DNA from 3 places in the Sinomonas flava genome. Region 2 is predicted to be linked to each of the others. Evidence: riboswitches for the same ligand, from Rfam matches in the RefSeq annotation. Region 2 holds a riboswitch; each other region holds the start of a gene.

Region 1 (5,363 bases), on a different contig from region 2:
TCCTCAAGTGGTACTGGATATTGTACTGCTCGTCCTGGACGGAGGGCCGACCCAATCTACACGCCAGCCCTCGTCCCCTCCCGTATACGGCATTACGATCGCGCCATGGCGGATACCTATTCAGCCCAGACGTCGATCACGATCAACGCCCCAATCGAGCGCGTGTGGGACGCGCTTGTCGACCCCGAGACGGTCTCGCTGTACCTTCACGGGAACACGCTCGAAGCCGACTGGCGGGTAGGCGGCTCCGTGACCTGGAGCGGGGAATGGAAGGGGCAGCCCTACACCGACAAGGGCACGGTCCTTCGCTACGAGCCGCCCAGGGTCGTCAGCACGACCCATTGGAGCCCGTTGGCGGGCACCGAGGACTCGCCCGAGAACTACCACCACGTCACCTACGAGCTGACGGAGCACGACGGCGCCACAACCCTGACCCTCACCCATGGCAACAGCCCGACCCAGGCCGACGCCGACACCATGGTCGCCGATGCGTGGGCGCCCGTCCTGGCGGACATCAAGCGGGTGGTCGAGGAGGGCCGGCCCTAGAGCGTCGCGGCGTCAGTCCCGCGCGAAGGTCATGTGCACGACGCCGCTCTCGGCGACCTCGCTGGTGACGCTGTAGCCGGCCTCGAGCCCGCGCAGGTCCTCCCACAGGCTCTTCCCGCGGCCGAGCAGGATGGGCGAGATCGCCACGTGCAGACGGTCGACGAGCCCAGCCTTCAGGAACGCCCGCACGGTGTCCACGCCGCCGCCGATCCGCACGTCGGCCCCGCCCGCGGCCTCGGTCGCCTTGGCCAGTGCCTCCTCGGGGGTGGCCGAGAGGAAGTGGAACACCGTGCCGTTGTCGAACTCGATGGGCGCGCGGTCGGCGTCGTGCGTCAGGACGAAGACCGGCGCGTGGAACGGCGGCTCGTCGCCCCACCATCCGCGCCAGTCCGGATTGTCCGGGAACGTGTGCAGGCCGAACATCCCAGCGCCCATGATCTCGGCGCCGATGCCCTCGAAGTAGGCCGCCCCGTAGCGGTCGTCGACACCGGTGGTGCCCTCCCCGGAGCGGTCGCCGAGGACCCGCTCGCGGAACGTCCTGGTGCCGGTGTATGCGGCGACGAGGCGCGCCCAGTCCTCGCCCATCGGGTTCTCCGGCGTCTGGTCGGCGGTCGACGCGTAGCCGTCGAGGGAGATGTTGAGGTCGAGGCGAACGGCCATGTGTGGCTCCTTCGGGGGTGGGGGAGTGACGAGGCAGCGCGGCGACGCGGCCCCACCGCAGCCCCGGGGCCTTGTCATCCAGTGCCATTGTGCCGCTCGGGCTCCCGCTGGGCGAGGAGGCGCCCAGTCAGCGGACGATCTTGAAGTTGAACTCCGGCGTCCCAAGAGCGCCCCACAGGCGCAGCCACACGGGAAGGAGCATCTCGGTGCCGCGGGCCGTCGTGATGTCGCCGAGGTCGATGATGTCCTGGTGGCCCATCTCCGCCAGGAGCCCGGACACGGTGGCCTTCGCCGCGGCGTCGTTCCCGGAGACGAACACAGTGCTGGCCTCGCCCAGCTTGGCGGGGTCCGCCATGAGGGACGCGTTGAGCGTGTTGAGGGTCTTCACCACGAGCGCGTCGGGGTGTGCGCGCTGGATCTGCTCGCCGAGCGAGTCGGTGTCCTTCACGAACAGTGTCGGCGGCATGCCGGCGCTGAGGTCCAGCGGGTTCGCGATGTCGACGAGGACCTTGCCCGTGAGGTTCTCCTGGCCTGCCAGTGCGAGGACCTCGAGGGCTGCTCCGCCGCTGGTGGCGTTGATGGCGAGCTCGGCGGCCGAGGCGGCGTCGGTGAACGCGGCGAGCCCCACGGCCGGGTTCGCCGCAGCCCAGGCGGCGAACGCGTCGTCGCCGGTACGGGCGAGGGTCTCGTCCGGGTTGCGGGTGCCAATGGTGACGGCGTGGCCGAGCTCGGCGAGGCGGGCCGCGAGGGCGCGCCCGACCATGCCGGTGCCGAGTACTGCGATCTTCATGGTGCTCCTTCGAGTCGCCATCCGTTCGATGTGACGGATCGTTCCGTCTATTATTTGTGACGGATCGGTCCGTCTGTCAAGCTGGAAGGGCACGGACGGCACGAGGAGGAAGATCGCGGTGACGCGGCGGACGGCTGAAGAGAACAGGCGCAACATCCTGGAGGTGGCCACGCGCCTCTACTACCAGCAGGGGATCCGCGCGGTGGGCATGGACGCTGTCGTGAAGGAGTGCGGCGTTGGGAACGCCACGGTCTACCGGCAGTTCCCCACCAAGGACGCTCTGGCCACCGCCTATGTCCGAGGCGGTGCCGACGCGTGGTTCGAGCGCATGGAGCAGGCCGCGGCCGAGTATGTGGACCCCCGGCAGAAGCTCAGCGCAGTGTTCGAGGTCCTCGCGGAGGACACCGCTGGGGCGGGGTACCGGGGCTGCCCCATGCTGAACACGAATACCGAGTTCCCCGAGGGCGACCACCCTGCGCACCGTGTCGCCGTCGACCACAAGCAGAGGGTGCGTGACTGGCTCCGCACGCTTGCCGAGCAGGCAGGCGCCGAAGATCCCGGCCTCCTGGCCGAGGAATTGCTGATCGTGCTGAACGGCGCCTACGCCACCGCGGCGGTCCTCGATGGGCGCACGTACGGCAACCGCGCGCTCGGTCTGGCCCGGCGGCTCATCGACGAGGCCTGCCCGCAGCGCTGACGCGTATCCGGCGTGCAGGTCCCTGAGCTGACCGGAACACCGCCAAGCCGTCGTCGTGGATGTATGCCTTCGATACTCAGTCGTTTCGTCATCGAGGGTCATGTGGGCCGGAGGCAATGTGACCTTTTAGGGCGCGCTGTTGCCCACCGCGACGTCACGGGTCGTTGTTACGGAGATGGATAGACGGGACTGGTGGGGTTCCGTAGATTCGGGCCCAGGATCAAGAGTCCCGGCGTGAAGCTCTGGCTGGCCGGGCGGCAACCCTCTCCCGTAGTGGGGTGCCCCAGATGAAGATCCGGCCGCGGTGGCCATCCGCGGCAAGTACGGCGCCCGCGAACCGCGGGCGTCCGGGGGATTGGACCACCATGACTGTCACCATCGGGGAGCAGGCCGTCGGCGGCGCGGACGTGCCCCGCGCCATGGGGCACTGGGCCGCTGGCATCGCCGTCGTCCCCTTCGCCGCGGCGGCCGACGACGTCCCGCACCTCGAGTGTCGCCGCTGGCAGCGGGTGGACGCGGGGCACCGCCTCATCCTGACCGGGCAGGCTGTGGGCCCGTGGTGTCCGGGGAGTTTCCTTCCTCTGACCAACCACGAGTACCGGGCCAAGTAGCGCGCCCAGGTTCTTTCTCTTTTCTCCTTATCGCGCGCGGAGTGCCGCTGCGCCCATGAGGGCTGCCTCCGTGCGCCCAGAAACCCTAGGAAAACCCGATGAAAACACTTGCATCCATTGCCGGAGCCGCGCTGGCAGCCGTCCTCGCCGCGGCCGTTTCGGCCTGCTCAGGCCCTGCCGCCGCCACAGGCGCAGGTCAGGAGACCACCGAGCTGCGGTACCAGGGATCCGCGAACAACGTCACCCTCCCCGAACTCGCACAGGATCTCGGCTTCCTCGGCGACGTCAAGCTCGTCTGGGTGGGCAACACGACCAGCGGGCCCCAGGACATCCAGTCCGCCGCGACCGGCCAGACGGACTTCGGCGGCGCCTTCACCGGCGCCGTGGTCAAGCTCGCCGAAGCCGGCGCCCCCGTGAAGGCGGTCGTGAACTACTACGGCGAGGACGAGAAGACCTTCAACGGCTTCTACGTCAAGGACGACAGCCCGATCCGCACCGCCCGTGACCTCATCGGCAGGAAGGTCGCCGTCAACACTCTCGGGGCGCATTCCGAGGCCGTCCTCGACACTTGGCTCGAGAAGAACGGGCTGACCCCCGAGGAGATCAGGCAGGTTCAGCTGGTGGTCCTCCCACCCAACGACACTGAGGAAGCGGTCCGCCGCGGGCAGGTCGACGTCGGCGTGCTGGGGGGAGTCCTCCAGGACAACGCCGTCGCCGGAGGCGGCCTGCGTTCGCTCTTCAGCGACTACGCCCTGTTCGGGGCCTTCGCCGGAGGACAGTACGTCTTCCGCAGCGATTTCATCGCCAAGAACCCTGACACGGTGCGCGCGTTCACGACCGGCGTCGCCAAAGCCATCGAGTGGGAGCGCACCACTCCGCGGGAGACCGTGATCGAGCGCTTCACCCAGATCATCGAGAAGCGCAACCGCGGCGAGAGCACCAAGAACCTGAAGTACTGGAAGAGCGTGGGCGTACCCCGCGCCGGGATCATCACCGACACGGACTTCACCCGCTGGGACGCCTGGCTGAACAGGGCCGGGATCGTGGGTGGGCCCATCACGCCGTCCAAGTACTACACCAACGAATTCAACGATCTCGCGAAGGGATGACCATGACCCCTAAGATCAGCCTGCGCGGCGTCAGCCAGCACTTCCAGGTCCGCGGCGGAGGGACCCTGACGGCCCTCGACAGCCTCACCCTCGACGTCCAGGACGGCGAATTCCTCACCCTGGTCGGACCGAGCGGCTCCGGCAAGACCACCCTCCTGGATCTGCTTGCCGGCCTCACGAGACCCGCCTCGGGTGAAGTCCTCGTGGACGGCACGCCGATCACCGGCCCCGGGCGGGACCGGGCCGTCGTGTTCCAGCAGTACGCCCTCTTCCCCTGGCGCACTGCCTCCCAGAACGTCTCGATCGGACTCGAAGGGACAGGGCTGGGCAGGGGCGAACGGGCCGAGCGGGCCACCCACTACCTCGGCCTCGTCGGGCTCGCCGGCTTCGAGGACCGCTACCCCCACGAGCTCTCGGGCGGCATGAAGCAGCGCGTGGCGATTGCCCGCAGCCTCGCGTTCGAACCCGACATCCTCCTCATGGACGAGCCCTTCGCCGCGCTCGACGCCCAGACGCGCGAGCAGCTCCAGGGCGAGCTGCTCCGGATCTGGCGAGCCACCGGCAAGACGATCGTGTTCATCACCCACGGCATCGAGGAGGCGGTCTACCTCGGACAGCGGGTCGCCGTCCTCAGCTCCCGCCCGGGCCGCCTCAAGGCCCTGGTGGACATCCGCCTCCCGGACCACGACGACGAAGCGGACATCCGCTCGCACCCCGCCTTCGTGGAGTACCGCCACGAGGTCTGGAACCTCCTGCACGACGAGGTCCGCCGCGCCACCACAGAAAGGATCCCCGCCTGATGAGCACGCTCACCGCACCCTTCCGGCCCGCCGAAGCTGTCGCAGATTCCCCCTCCGCCACGCACCGGCCGGACGCAGGCCGGGGCCGCCCGCTCCGGCGAGCCGGCGCCGTCGTGCGCTCCGGCCTGTGGAAGTCTGCCGCGATCGCGG
Region 2 (5,363 bases):
ACCCGGTCGAGCGCGTCGTGGTCGCCAACGCCGACCAGCTCGTGATCGTGGTGGCGGCCGCCAACCCCGAGCCCCGCACAGGCTTCATCGACCGGGCCCTCGTCGCCGCCTATGACGCCGGGCTCGAGCCGCTCCTGCTCGTCACCAAGGCGGACCTGAAGGACCCGGCCCCGCTCCTGGCGACGTACGAGCACCTGCCGCTGACCGTCGTCGTGAGCCGCACGGCCGAGACGGACGGGGCCCCGGCCGACGAGGCCGCAGCGGGCGCCGGCATCGATGCGCGAGGGGCTGACGGCTCCTCGGCCCGGCTCGACGCGGAGGCCGTCGCGGAGCTGCGCGCGGAACTCGACGGGCACGTGACGGTGCTGCTCGGCCATTCGGGTGTGGGCAAGTCGACCATGGTCAACGCGCTCACCGGCGCTGACCGGGCCACCGGAGGCGTGAACGCCGTGACCGGGCGCGGGCGGCACACCTCGTCGTCGGCGCTTGCCCTCCGCCTCTCCGAGGCCCCGCCGGGGAGCTGGATCATCGACACCCCGGGGATTCGGTCGTTCGGCCTCGCGCACGTGGACCCGGACCGGATCCTGCGCGCCTTCGCCGACCTCGAGCCCGGCACCGCGGCGTGCGAGCGGGGCTGCCGCCACGACGCCGCGGCTGTCGGCTGCGGGCTCGACGCGTGGGTCGCCGAGGGCAATGCGGGCGACGCCGGTCCGGCCCGCCTCGCGTCGCTGCGCCGTCTGCTCGGCAGCGGCTCGCGCGAGGAGGCGCAGGACGCCAAGGAGCTCGGCGCGTAGCGGGCCCCCTCTTCCAGGCGGAGCCTCCCGCTCCGGCAGGGCGCGAAGCGATAGCGTGGGGTCCATGACGCAAGCGCCCGAGACGTACAACGACGACCTCCGGCTGGCCCACGTGCTGGCGGACTCGGTCGATGCCCAGACCATGGAGCGGTTCAAGGCCCTCGACCTCAAGGTCGAGACGAAGCCCGACCTCACGCCGGTGACGGACGCGGACCGGGCGGCGGAGGAGGCCATCCGCGGCCAGCTTGCCCGCTCCAGGCCTCGGGACGCCGTGGTCGGCGAGGAGTTCGGCACGACGGGGCACGGGGCGCGGCGGTGGATCATCGACCCGATCGACGGCACGAAGAACTTTGTCCGCGGCGTGCCCGTGTGGGCCACCCTCATCGCCCTGGCGGACGGCGACGAGATCGTCATGGGCGTGGTGAGCGCGCCAGCCCTCGGCCGCCGGTGGTGGGCGGTGAAGGGAGCCGGCGCCTATACCGGCCGCTCGCTCGCCTCGGCGACGCGGCTGAAGGTCTCCAATGTGGCGCGGCTCGAGGACGCCTCGCTCTCGTACTCCTCGCTCTCGGGATGGAAGGAGCGCGGGAGCCTCGACGGCTTCATCGGCCTCACCGAGGACGTGTGGAGGACGCGAGCGTACGGGGACTTCTGGTCGTACTGCCTCGTCGCGGAGGGAGCTGTCGACATCGCCACCGAGCCCGAGCTCGCCCTGTACGACATGGCGGCCCTGGTCCCGATCGTGAAGGAGGCGGGCGGGCGCTTCACGTCCCTGGACGGGGAGGACGGCCCGTGGGGCGGGAACGCCCTCGCGACCAACGGGATCCTCCACTCGGAGGTCCTCGGTCGTCTCCACGCCGAGCGCGAGCCGGTCTCGGAGGCGCCCTGACACGCGCTGTCACAATGCGACACGCTCGACGGCCACGGATGCACCCTCCGCACCCCGTGGCCTAGTCTCGTGGACAGGTCACGAGTGCCAGCGCTAAACCCCGGTTTGCTGGCCGGCAACCCTCCCACCGCGGCGGGGTGCCCCGGGTGACGACCAGGCCGGTCCGGAGCGGACCCGGCAAGCGCGGACCCGCCACGGGTCCCTCACGGTCACGAGGAATGCCGATGAGCCCTGTCCCGCCCTCCCTGCTGCCCGCCGTCGACACAGCCGTCGGCACCAGCGCCGCCCCGCCCCACCGGTACGCCGACGCGCTCGAGCCGCTGCTCGCCGTCGTGGGCGCCGACCTGCGGGCGCCGTTGGTGGGCGGGGACGAGGTCCGGTACGCCAATCTCGACTATGCGGCCTCCGCCCCGTCGCTCGCTGCCGTTGCCGACCATCTCACCGACGTACTGCCGTTCTACGCGAGCGTCCACCGGGGTGCGGGGTATGCCTCGCAGATCAGCACGAGCCTGTATGAGAACGCCCGCGGGACCGTCCGCAGGTTCGTCCGGGCCCGGCCCGACGACGCGGTGGTGTTCACGCGCAACACGACGGACTCCCTCAACCTTCTGGCAGGATGCGTCCCGGCCGGGAGCGAGGTCCTGTACCTGGACATCGAGCACCATGCAAACCTCCTGCCCTGGCAGGCGCGCCCGCACCGCAGCGTCGTCGCGGCGCCCAGCCTGGCCGAGACGCTCGAGCGGGTCCGGATCTCGCTGTCCGACGGCGGCGTGGGCCTCCTCGCCGTCACGGGCGCCTCCAATGTCACGGGCGAGGTCCTCCCCATCGCCGAACTAGCCGCGATCGCGCACGAGCACGGTGCCCGGATCGTCGTCGACGCGGCCCAGCTGGCTCCGCACCGCCGGATCGACATGGCTGCCGCAGGAACATCCGGGGAGATCGACTACCTCGCGTTCTCCGGCCACAAGCTCTACGCGCCGTTCGGCAGCGGCGTCCTCGTGGGCCGCGCCGACTGGCTCGACGCCGGCACTCCCCACCTTGCCGGAGGCGGCGCCGTGCGGGAGGTGCGCCTCGACGCGGTCACCTGGGCGGACGGTCCGGCCCGGCACGAGGCCGGCTCCCCCAACGTCCTCGGGGCGGCCACCCTCGCCCGGGCGGCCGAGGTCCTCGGCTCCCTCGACGAGGCCGCGTGGCAGCGGCACGAACAGCAGCTGCGTGCCGCGCTCCTGGAGGGGCTCGCGGAGATCGACGGCGTCACCGTCCACCGGCTGTTCGACGACTCCAAGGAGGCGATCGGCGTCGTGAACTTCTCGGTGGCCGGGCACGACGCCGGGCTGGTGGCCGCCTGCCTCTCGGCAGAGCACGGCGTGGGGCTGCGCGACGGCCGGTTCTGCGCGCACCCGCTCCTGAAGCGCCTCGGCCTGCCGTCGGGCTCGCTGCGCGCGAGCTTCGGGGTCGGGTCCCGGCTGGAGGACGTCGAGCGCCTTGTGGCGGGAGTGCGAGGGCTCGTCGAGGACGGGCTCGGGATCGACTACGCGGTCGACGCCGGCCGGTGGGTGCCCGCCCACGACTCGCGGCCCTTCCCCGCATGGGCCCCCAACACTCCAGGCACCGCGGGCGCAGCCCCCTGTCTCACGGACTCCTGACTTCCACGGCGGCGCCGCTTCGCACGCCGGAATAGAGTGGGCTCGGCAGTCCACGAGGGAGGCAGGGAATGGCACGCGGCGGGCCGAAGCTGGACGACGCACGACGGCGCGAGCTCGCCAGCGCGTTCGAGGCCGGCGGGGCGCACTACGAGAGGGTCCGGCCCGGGTACCCGGCGGAGACGGTCGCGTGGCTCGTCCCCGACGGCGCGGAGACCGCCGTCGACCTCGGGGCCGGCACGGGCAAGTTCACGGGCCTCCTAGCCCGGCATGGGCTCGGGGTCACCGCGGTGGACCCGTCCGCGGACATGCTCGCCGAACTGGGCCGCCGATACGCGGGCGTGCACTGCATCGTCGCGCCTGCCGAGTCGACGGGTCTTCCCGACGGCTGTGCGGACCTCGTCGTCGCCGCCCAGGCCTGGCACTGGTTCGACCCCGAGGCTGCCACGCGGGAGGCCGTGCGGCTCCTGCGCCCCGGGGGACGGGTCGGCCTCATCTGGAACCAGCTCGACACAACGGTGCCGTGGGTCCACCGGCTCTCCCGCATCATGCACGCCGGCGACGTCCACAAGCCCGGCTACCACCCGCCGTCGGGCCCCGAGCTCACCGGCTGGGAGTCTGCTGTCATCCGGTGGGAGGACCCCATCACGCCGGAGGGCATCGTGGACCTCACGAAGTCGCGCAGCTACTACCTCCGTGCCGACGCGCGGCACCGCGCCAAAGTCGAGTCGAACCTCGCGTGGTACCTCCACGAGCACCTCGGGCACGCTCCCGGCGAAGCCCTCGCACTCCCCTACCTGACGCAAGTCTGGCGGGCCGTCCCTTCCGTCTCCTAGGAACGGGCCGGTCGCGGCCACCTTGCCGTCCTCCCCCGGCGGCGCCTACAGTTTAGGCAGACCGAAAAACGGGTCTCCGGTGCGGCGAACAGCCCCGGGAGCGCGCAGCAGAGAGGCTGAAGGGTGAGCAGGACCTTGAAGGCGACCGAGCGGACCCCGGGGTCGCGCTCCCGGTGGATCATGCTCCTGGGAACTCTGGGGCCGGCGTTTGTCGCCTCCGTCGCCTACGTCGACCCTGGGAACGTCGCGGCGAACCTGACTGCAGGGGCGCGCTACAGCTATCTGCTCGTGTGGGTCCTCGTCATCGCGAACGCCATGGCCATGCTCATCCAGTACCAGTCCGCCAAGCTCGGAGTCGTCACCGGGCGCACCATGCCGGAGATCCTGGGCCAGCGACTGGGCCGTACAGCCCGCAGGCTGTACTGGGCGCAGGCGGAAGTCGTGGCGCTCGCCACGGACCTGGCCGAGGTCGTGGGCGGCGCGCTTGCCCTGCACCTCCTCTTCCAGGTGCCGCTTCCGCTGGGGGCCGTCATCATCGGCGCCGTGTCCATGGCGATCCTCGCGATCCAGGACTTCCGGACGCAGCAGCGCTTCGAGCTCGCCATCGTCGGTCTCCTCGCCGTCATCACCATCGGCTTCCTGACGGGTCTGGCGATGAGCCCCCCAGCACCGGCACGCGTCCTCGGCGGCCTCGTGCCCCAGTTCGACGGTCCCGACTCAATTCTGCTAGCGGCCTCGATGCTCGGGGCAACCGTCATGCCCCACGCCATCTACGTGCATTCGGCACTGGCGCGGGACCGCCACCGCAGCGACCCCGATGAGCACTTCGGCGCTCCCGCCATCCTGCGCCTCCTGCGCAGCACCCGGGTCGACGTCGTCGTTGCCCTGGGCGTGGCCGGCGTCGTGAACATCGGGATGCTCCTCCTTGCAGCGTCGACACTCGCAGGCGCCGAGGGCACCGACACGATCGAGGGCGCACACGCCTCGATCCAGTCAGCGCTCGGGCCGGCCGTCGGTGCCATCTTCGCGGTGGGCCTCCTCGCGAGCGGTCTCGCCTCGACGGCAGTGGGCGCGTATGCGGGGGCGACCATCATGGAGGGGCTGCTCGAACGCAGGATCCCGCTCGTGCTGCGCCGGTCTATCACCCTCATCCCCTCAATCGTCGTCCTCGCCCTCGGTGTGGACCCGACGTGGTCCCTCGTCG
Region 3 (5,363 bases), on a different contig from region 2:
GGTCGCCGCGCAGCTGCCGGACCTCGGCGAGCATCCCGACGAGGAGGTCGGTCTCGAGCCCGCGCTCGTGGACCTCGTCCAGAACCACGGCGGCCACGCCGTCGAGCCCGGGATCTGCCAGGAGCCGGCGCAGCAGGACCCCGGGGGTCACGAACTCGACCAGAGTCGAACCGCCGGCCTTTCGCTCGCCGCGCACGGTGTAGCCGGAGCGGTCCCCGGGGCGGCTTCCGTCCAGCGCCGCGAGCCGGTGGGCGGCCGCCCGGACGGCGACCCGGCGCGGCTGGGTGACGACGACGCGCGGCGGCGCCCCGCCGTCGTGCGCCGTGGGCGTCCAGGACCGGTCCGCGGCCCGCAGCGCGAGGTTCGCCACGACTGGCGGGACGAGCGTCGTCTTCCCGGTCCCCGGGGGTGCCTGGACCACGGCCGCCACGCCCGTGTCCCGTGTGAGTACCGCCTCGAGCTCCCCGAGCGAGCCCGCGAACGGCAGGCCGGCACCGATGTGCGCGAGGTCGAAGGGCTTCGGGGTCGCCGGGGAGGTCACCGCTCCATTGTGCCGCCCCACGGGTACGCGCCCACGGGGCTCCCGCCTCAGCCCACGGGGACGCGCGCGGCGGCACCGGGATGGTCTGCGGCGAGCCGCGGGCCCTTCCCGAGGACAGCCTCGCGGAACGTCGCCCCGGGAGCCGATTCGGCGAGGAGGCCACGCCGGCGCAGCTCGGGCGAGACGAGGCGGGCGAACGCGAGCAGGTCCGCGGGCCGCACCGCGGAGGTCAGATTGAACCCGTCGATGCCGCCGTCCTCGGCGAAGCGCTCGAGCTCATCCGCCACGGTCGCCGGGGAACCGACGATCACCGGCCCGCGGCCGCCGATCGAGACGAACTTCGCCACCTCGCGCAAGGTCCAGGTGCGCTCGGGGTCGAGCAGCGTGAACTGCGCGAGGGCGGACTGGTTGGCCTCGCTCCTGATGTACGTCAGGGGCGCGTCCTGGTCGAGGCCGGAGAGGTCCAGGCCGGTCCAGCCGGCGAACAGTGCCAGCGCCGCATCGGTGTCCACGTGCGCCTCGTAGTCGGCGAGCTTCGCCGCGGCAGCCTCGTCGGTCTCGGCCACGATCACCGTGGCGATGTTGAAGGCCTTGACCGACTCCGGGGCCCGCCCGGCGGCGGCCAGCTCGGCGCGGAGCCCGTCCGTGTACTTGCGCGCCTGGGCCGGCGTGGAGGCGGCGAAGAACACGGCCTCGGCGTGCCGCCCCGCGAAGGCGCGCCCGCGGGCCGAGGCCCCGGCCTGGAACAGGAGCGGCGTCCGCTGCGGGGACGGCCCGACGAGGGCCGGCCCGGGCACCCGGTACACGTCGCCGTCGTGCCCGATCCCCCGCACCCCGGCGGGGTCCACGAACACGTTGGCCGCGGCGTCCGCGACCACCGCCCCGTCGTCCACGGAGCCCTCCCAGAGCTTGTAGACCACGTCCATGAACTCCTCGGCGCGGTCGTAGCGCTCGTCGTGCGGGATCTGGGTGTCGAGGCCGAGGTTCCTTGCGGCCGACTCCTGGTACGAGGTCACGATGTTCCACCCGACGCGCCCACCCGTGAGGTGGTCGAGCGTGCCGAACTTGCGGGCGAGCAGGTACGGGTGCTCGTAGGTGACCGAGGCCGTGACCCCGAAGCCGAGCCGCTCCGTGGCGGCCGCGAGGGCCGAGACGATGAGCAGCGGATCCAGCGTCGGATACTGCACGCCGCCCCGCACGGCGGCGTCGGCGGAGCCCCCGTGGACGTCGTACTGGCCGAGGATGTCGGCAAAGAAGATTCCGTGGAACCCGCCGTCCTCGAGTGCCTTCGCGAGGTCGGTCCAGTACCCGAGCTCCGCGAATCGGTGGGCCCCCGAGTCGGGGTGACGCCATAGCCCGGGCGACTGGTGCACGGGCACGAGCATCTCGAACGCGTTGAGGAGCAGCGGCTTGGTCATGAGGCCTCCGTGAGTGCGGTCTGGGCAGCGCGTCCCCGGGCCGGGTCCTTCGCAGCAAGCGCAGCGGCGGTGGTGAGAATCGCGAGGAACACGAACCAGCCGCACACGAGCCACGGCTGGCCGCCGCCGGCCTGCAGGAGCGAGGCAGCGACGAGCGGGGTGATCGCAGCGGAGAGGACGGTGCCGACCTGGTACCCGAAGGAAACGCCCGAGTAGCGCAGCTCGGTGGGGAACTGCTCGGCGAACCACGCGGCCTGAGGGCCGTAGATGGCGTCGTGCAGGATGTTCATCCCCACGAGAAGGACGAGGGGCAGGAACGCGAGGTTCCCATGGTCTAGGAACCAGAAGAACGGCCAGATGAGCACCGCGACGCCGATTGCGGCGCCCACGGCGATCCGCTTGCGGCCGATCCGGTCCGAGAGCCAGCCCCAGAACGGGCCCGAGAAGAGGCCGATCGCCGAGACGATGAGGATGGCGGTGAGCCCCGACGCCGTGTCCTCGCGGCGGTCCTTGAGGTAGCCGAGGATGTAGACGGTCATGAGGGTGTAGATGGCCGGCTGTACCAGGCGCAGGCCGACCGTGACGAGGATCCCGCGCGGGTGCTCGCGGAGCACCCGGACCACCGGCCGCGCGACCACGCGGTCCTGTTCCTGCACGGCGGTGAACTCCTCGGCGTCGGTCACCCCGAGACGGATCCACAGCCCCACCAGCACGAGGGCGCCCGAGAAGAGGAAGGGGATGCGCCAGCCGAAGGCCTGGAACTGGTCGGTGGTGAGGAAGGCTTGGGCGAGCGCGTAGGCACCGGTGGCCAGCAGCATTCCGGCCGCGGAGCCGACCTGCGTGAACGAGCCGAAGAAGCCGCGCTGTCCCGCCGGGGCGTGCTCCACGGAGAGCAGCGCGGAGCCGCCCCACTCCGCGCCGGCGGAGAGGCCCTGGATGAGCCGCAGCAGCACGAGCCCGGCCACGGCGAGGATGCCGATCGCGGCATAGTTCGGCAGGACGCCGATGAGGGTCGAGGCCACGCCCATGGTCAGGAGCGACCACACGAGCAGCGCCTTCCGGCCGATCCGGTCGCCGAGGTGACCCGCGATCACCCCGCCGAGGGGCCGCGCCACGAAGCCCACGGCGTACGTCGCGAACGAGGCGAGGATGCCGACGAGCGGCGAGGCGTCGGGGAAGAACTGCTTGTTGAAGACGAGCGCGGAGGCCGTGCCGTACAGGTAGAAGTCGTACCACTCGATGGTTGTCCCGACGAACGCCGAGGCGAGGATGCGCCGCTTGGCGCGGAGGGTCGCCCCGAGCCCTGCGCGGGTGGGCGCGGTCAGCTGTGTGGCCATGGAGGTCCTTCGTGTCACGGCGTCCAGCTCCGCGGGGCGCCATACTTACGACGCCGGTCTGCCGACGCCGTCGAATCCTCACCTGGAGCACCCCGCTACAGCAGGAGGGTTGCCGTCCGGCCAGCCAGGGCTTGCCACCGGATCTCTTGATTCTTCTTCAGGATTGTTCCGAGACCGGCCGCGGTCCCGCAAAGCGCCTCGTCACAAAGCGCAAACTGCGGGGCCGCGGTGCCGGTCAGGGAGTGTCCGCGCTGGGCGTGCCGGGCGTACTGATGCTCACGGTGACACGCGTGCCCTCGCCCGGTGCCGAGGCGACCGCCATGGTCGCGCCGGCCTCCTCGACGCGCTCCCTCAGCGCGCGCAGCCCGTTGTCGCGAGTCGCAGCGCCAGCGGCCGCATCCGTCGGGTCGAAGCCTGCGCCGTCGTCGCGGACCTCGAGCGTCACCTCGTCCTCGAGGTAGGCCAGGCGCACGACGGCGGTGCTCGCCTGCGCGTGCTGCCAGACGTTCGCGAGGCTCGCCTGAGCGGCCTTGAGGAACGCGTCCTCTGCGTTGTCGGGCAGGGGGCGGGAGGTCCCTTCGAGGTCGAAGCGGCAGGTGAGGCCCGTTCCCCGTGCTGACGATGCGGCGGTGGTCCGCTCGCACAGCGTCCGGAGGGACTCTGCAAGGCGGGGGTCCTGGCGCTGCGCGGCCGGCTGCCGGATCGGGGCCTCCCGCGGCGGCTTGGGTTCGGGTTCTGTAGGCTGGACGACCGCAGGCTGCGCCTCGCTGGGCGCGTTGGGCGCGGGCTCCGCGCCTGAGGCGGGCTGTGGGGCCGGCAGCCGCTCGATAGCCGGCTGCGGAGGGAGCGGGAGCTGAAGCTGGATGAAGAACAATGGGATGGCGACCCAGGCGAACTCCGTGCTGACGGCCACGAGCACGGCCCACAGCGCGCACATCCCCGCGAGCCAGTGCAGCCGGTACTGCGCCGGATCGAAGGGAAGGCCCTTCGCGGGCCGTTTCTGGAGCACGATCCCGGCCGCGTACGCCGCCGCGAGGAGTCCGACGAGGGGAAGCACAATGCCTGGTGCGGCCCCGGCTGCGTCCGGAGCCGGGGCAAGGGCGCGGACGGTCCCGATCAGGAGCAGGAGCGCGAAGGCCACGTGCAGTGCCGTGGGAAGCCACCGGAGGACCCGCTCGGCCGGCGTCGCGGGAGGATCTGGGGAAGGCTGGGGAGTCTGGGCTGCCGTTGCTGGGGGGCTTGAGCGGCTGAACATGGCCCCGAGCCTACCCGCGGCCCCCGCGCGCGCTGGGGACATCGCCCGGAGCTTCCTCAGAGACGGGCGGGGGCCTTCCGGCGCTGTTCCCACCAGCTGCGCAGGCTGTCGAGGGTGACGACGTCTGGCGCGCCGTCGAACGCGCCGCCCTGCGGGTCGTCCTGCCGGCTGCGGCGGATCGGGTCGCCCGCGGGGTCGTAGATGTCCATGACGACCTTGACGCACAGGTACACGAGCGCGCCCATGTGCGCGAGGATCGCGCCGACATAGTAGGGCGAGTCGATGTTGTTCTGGGGCGGTCCCCCGCTGGTCCACTGCCCGAGGTACATCCAGACGGCCGCCCAGTGGACGGCCTCGACGGCCATCCAGATGAGGAAGTCGCGCCACCGGGGCCGCGCCAGCGCCAGCAGCGGGATGAGCCACACGACGAACTGCGGGGAGTACACCTTGTTCGTCAGGATGAACGCCGCCACGACGAGGAACGCGAGCTGCGCGAGCCGCGGACGCCGGGGGGCGTGGAGCGCGATCACGGCGATCACCGCGCACAGGACCACGAGCGAGACGGTGACCATCGCGTTGATGCCCGGGGCGTCGAGCATGATCCAGTGGAGCCGCTCGGCGATGAGGTTCCAGGCGAAGTAGATCGAGGAGAAACCGGCGGGGCGCTCCCTGGTGAAGTCGAGGAAGTACCCCCAGCCGCGCGGGTTAATGAGGAAGATCGGCAGGTTCACCGCAGTCCACGCCCCTGCCGTGCCGGCGACCGTGAGCAGAAGCGGGCGGTACTTCCCCGTACGGACCGCGAGCACGAGGAT

The links. A riboswitch is a leader RNA that binds a small molecule or an ion and turns the genes downstream of it on or off. The one in region 2 is predicted to bind S-adenosylmethionine.
Region 1: it holds a riboswitch for S-adenosylmethionine, as region 2 does, so the genes downstream of both, ABD298_RS18020 (hypothetical protein) here and ABD298_RS04745 (aminotransferase class V-fold PLP-dependent enzyme) in region 2, are expected to answer to the same signal.
Region 3: it holds a riboswitch for S-adenosylmethionine, as region 2 does, so the genes downstream of both, ABD298_RS13070 (MFS transporter) here and ABD298_RS04745 (aminotransferase class V-fold PLP-dependent enzyme) in region 2, are expected to answer to the same signal.

Annotation. Positions count from the first base shown of each region.
Region 1 is NZ_BAAAQW010000014.1:111,956-117,318, reverse strand. Features, by position in the region: gene ABD298_RS18040 (SRPBCC domain-containing protein) at 106-546, shown strand; gene ABD298_RS18035 (dihydrofolate reductase family protein) at 559-1,206, opposite strand; gene ABD298_RS18030 (NADPH-dependent F420 reductase) at 1,334-1,996, opposite strand; gene ABD298_RS18025 (TetR/AcrR family transcriptional regulator) at 2,115-2,693, shown strand; SAM riboswitch class IV at 2,912-3,023, shown strand; gene ABD298_RS18020 (hypothetical protein) at 3,059-3,304, shown strand; gene ABD298_RS18015 (ABC transporter substrate-binding protein) at 3,403-4,413, shown strand; gene ABD298_RS18010 (ABC transporter ATP-binding protein) at 4,416-5,213, shown strand; gene ABD298_RS18005 (ABC transporter permease) at 5,213-5,363, shown strand, end outside.
Region 2 is NZ_BAAAQW010000003.1:437,690-443,052, forward strand. Features, by position in the region: gene rsgA (ribosome small subunit-dependent GTPase A) at 1-794, shown strand, start outside; gene hisN (histidinol-phosphatase) at 859-1,680, shown strand; SAM riboswitch class IV at 1,757-1,870, shown strand; gene ABD298_RS04745 (aminotransferase class V-fold PLP-dependent enzyme) at 1,905-3,326, shown strand; gene ABD298_RS04750 (class I SAM-dependent methyltransferase) at 3,395-4,159, shown strand; gene ABD298_RS04755 (Nramp family divalent metal transporter) at 4,283-5,363, shown strand, end outside.
Region 3 is NZ_BAAAQW010000006.1:372,541-377,903, reverse strand. Features, by position in the region: gene hrpB (ATP-dependent helicase HrpB) at 1-541, opposite strand, end outside; gene ABD298_RS13075 (LLM class flavin-dependent oxidoreductase) at 589-1,959, opposite strand; gene ABD298_RS13070 (MFS transporter) at 1,956-3,296, opposite strand; SAM riboswitch class IV at 3,333-3,448, opposite strand; gene ABD298_RS13065 (sensor histidine kinase) at 3,532-4,551, opposite strand; gene ABD298_RS13060 (glycosyltransferase family 87 protein) at 4,608-5,363, opposite strand, start outside.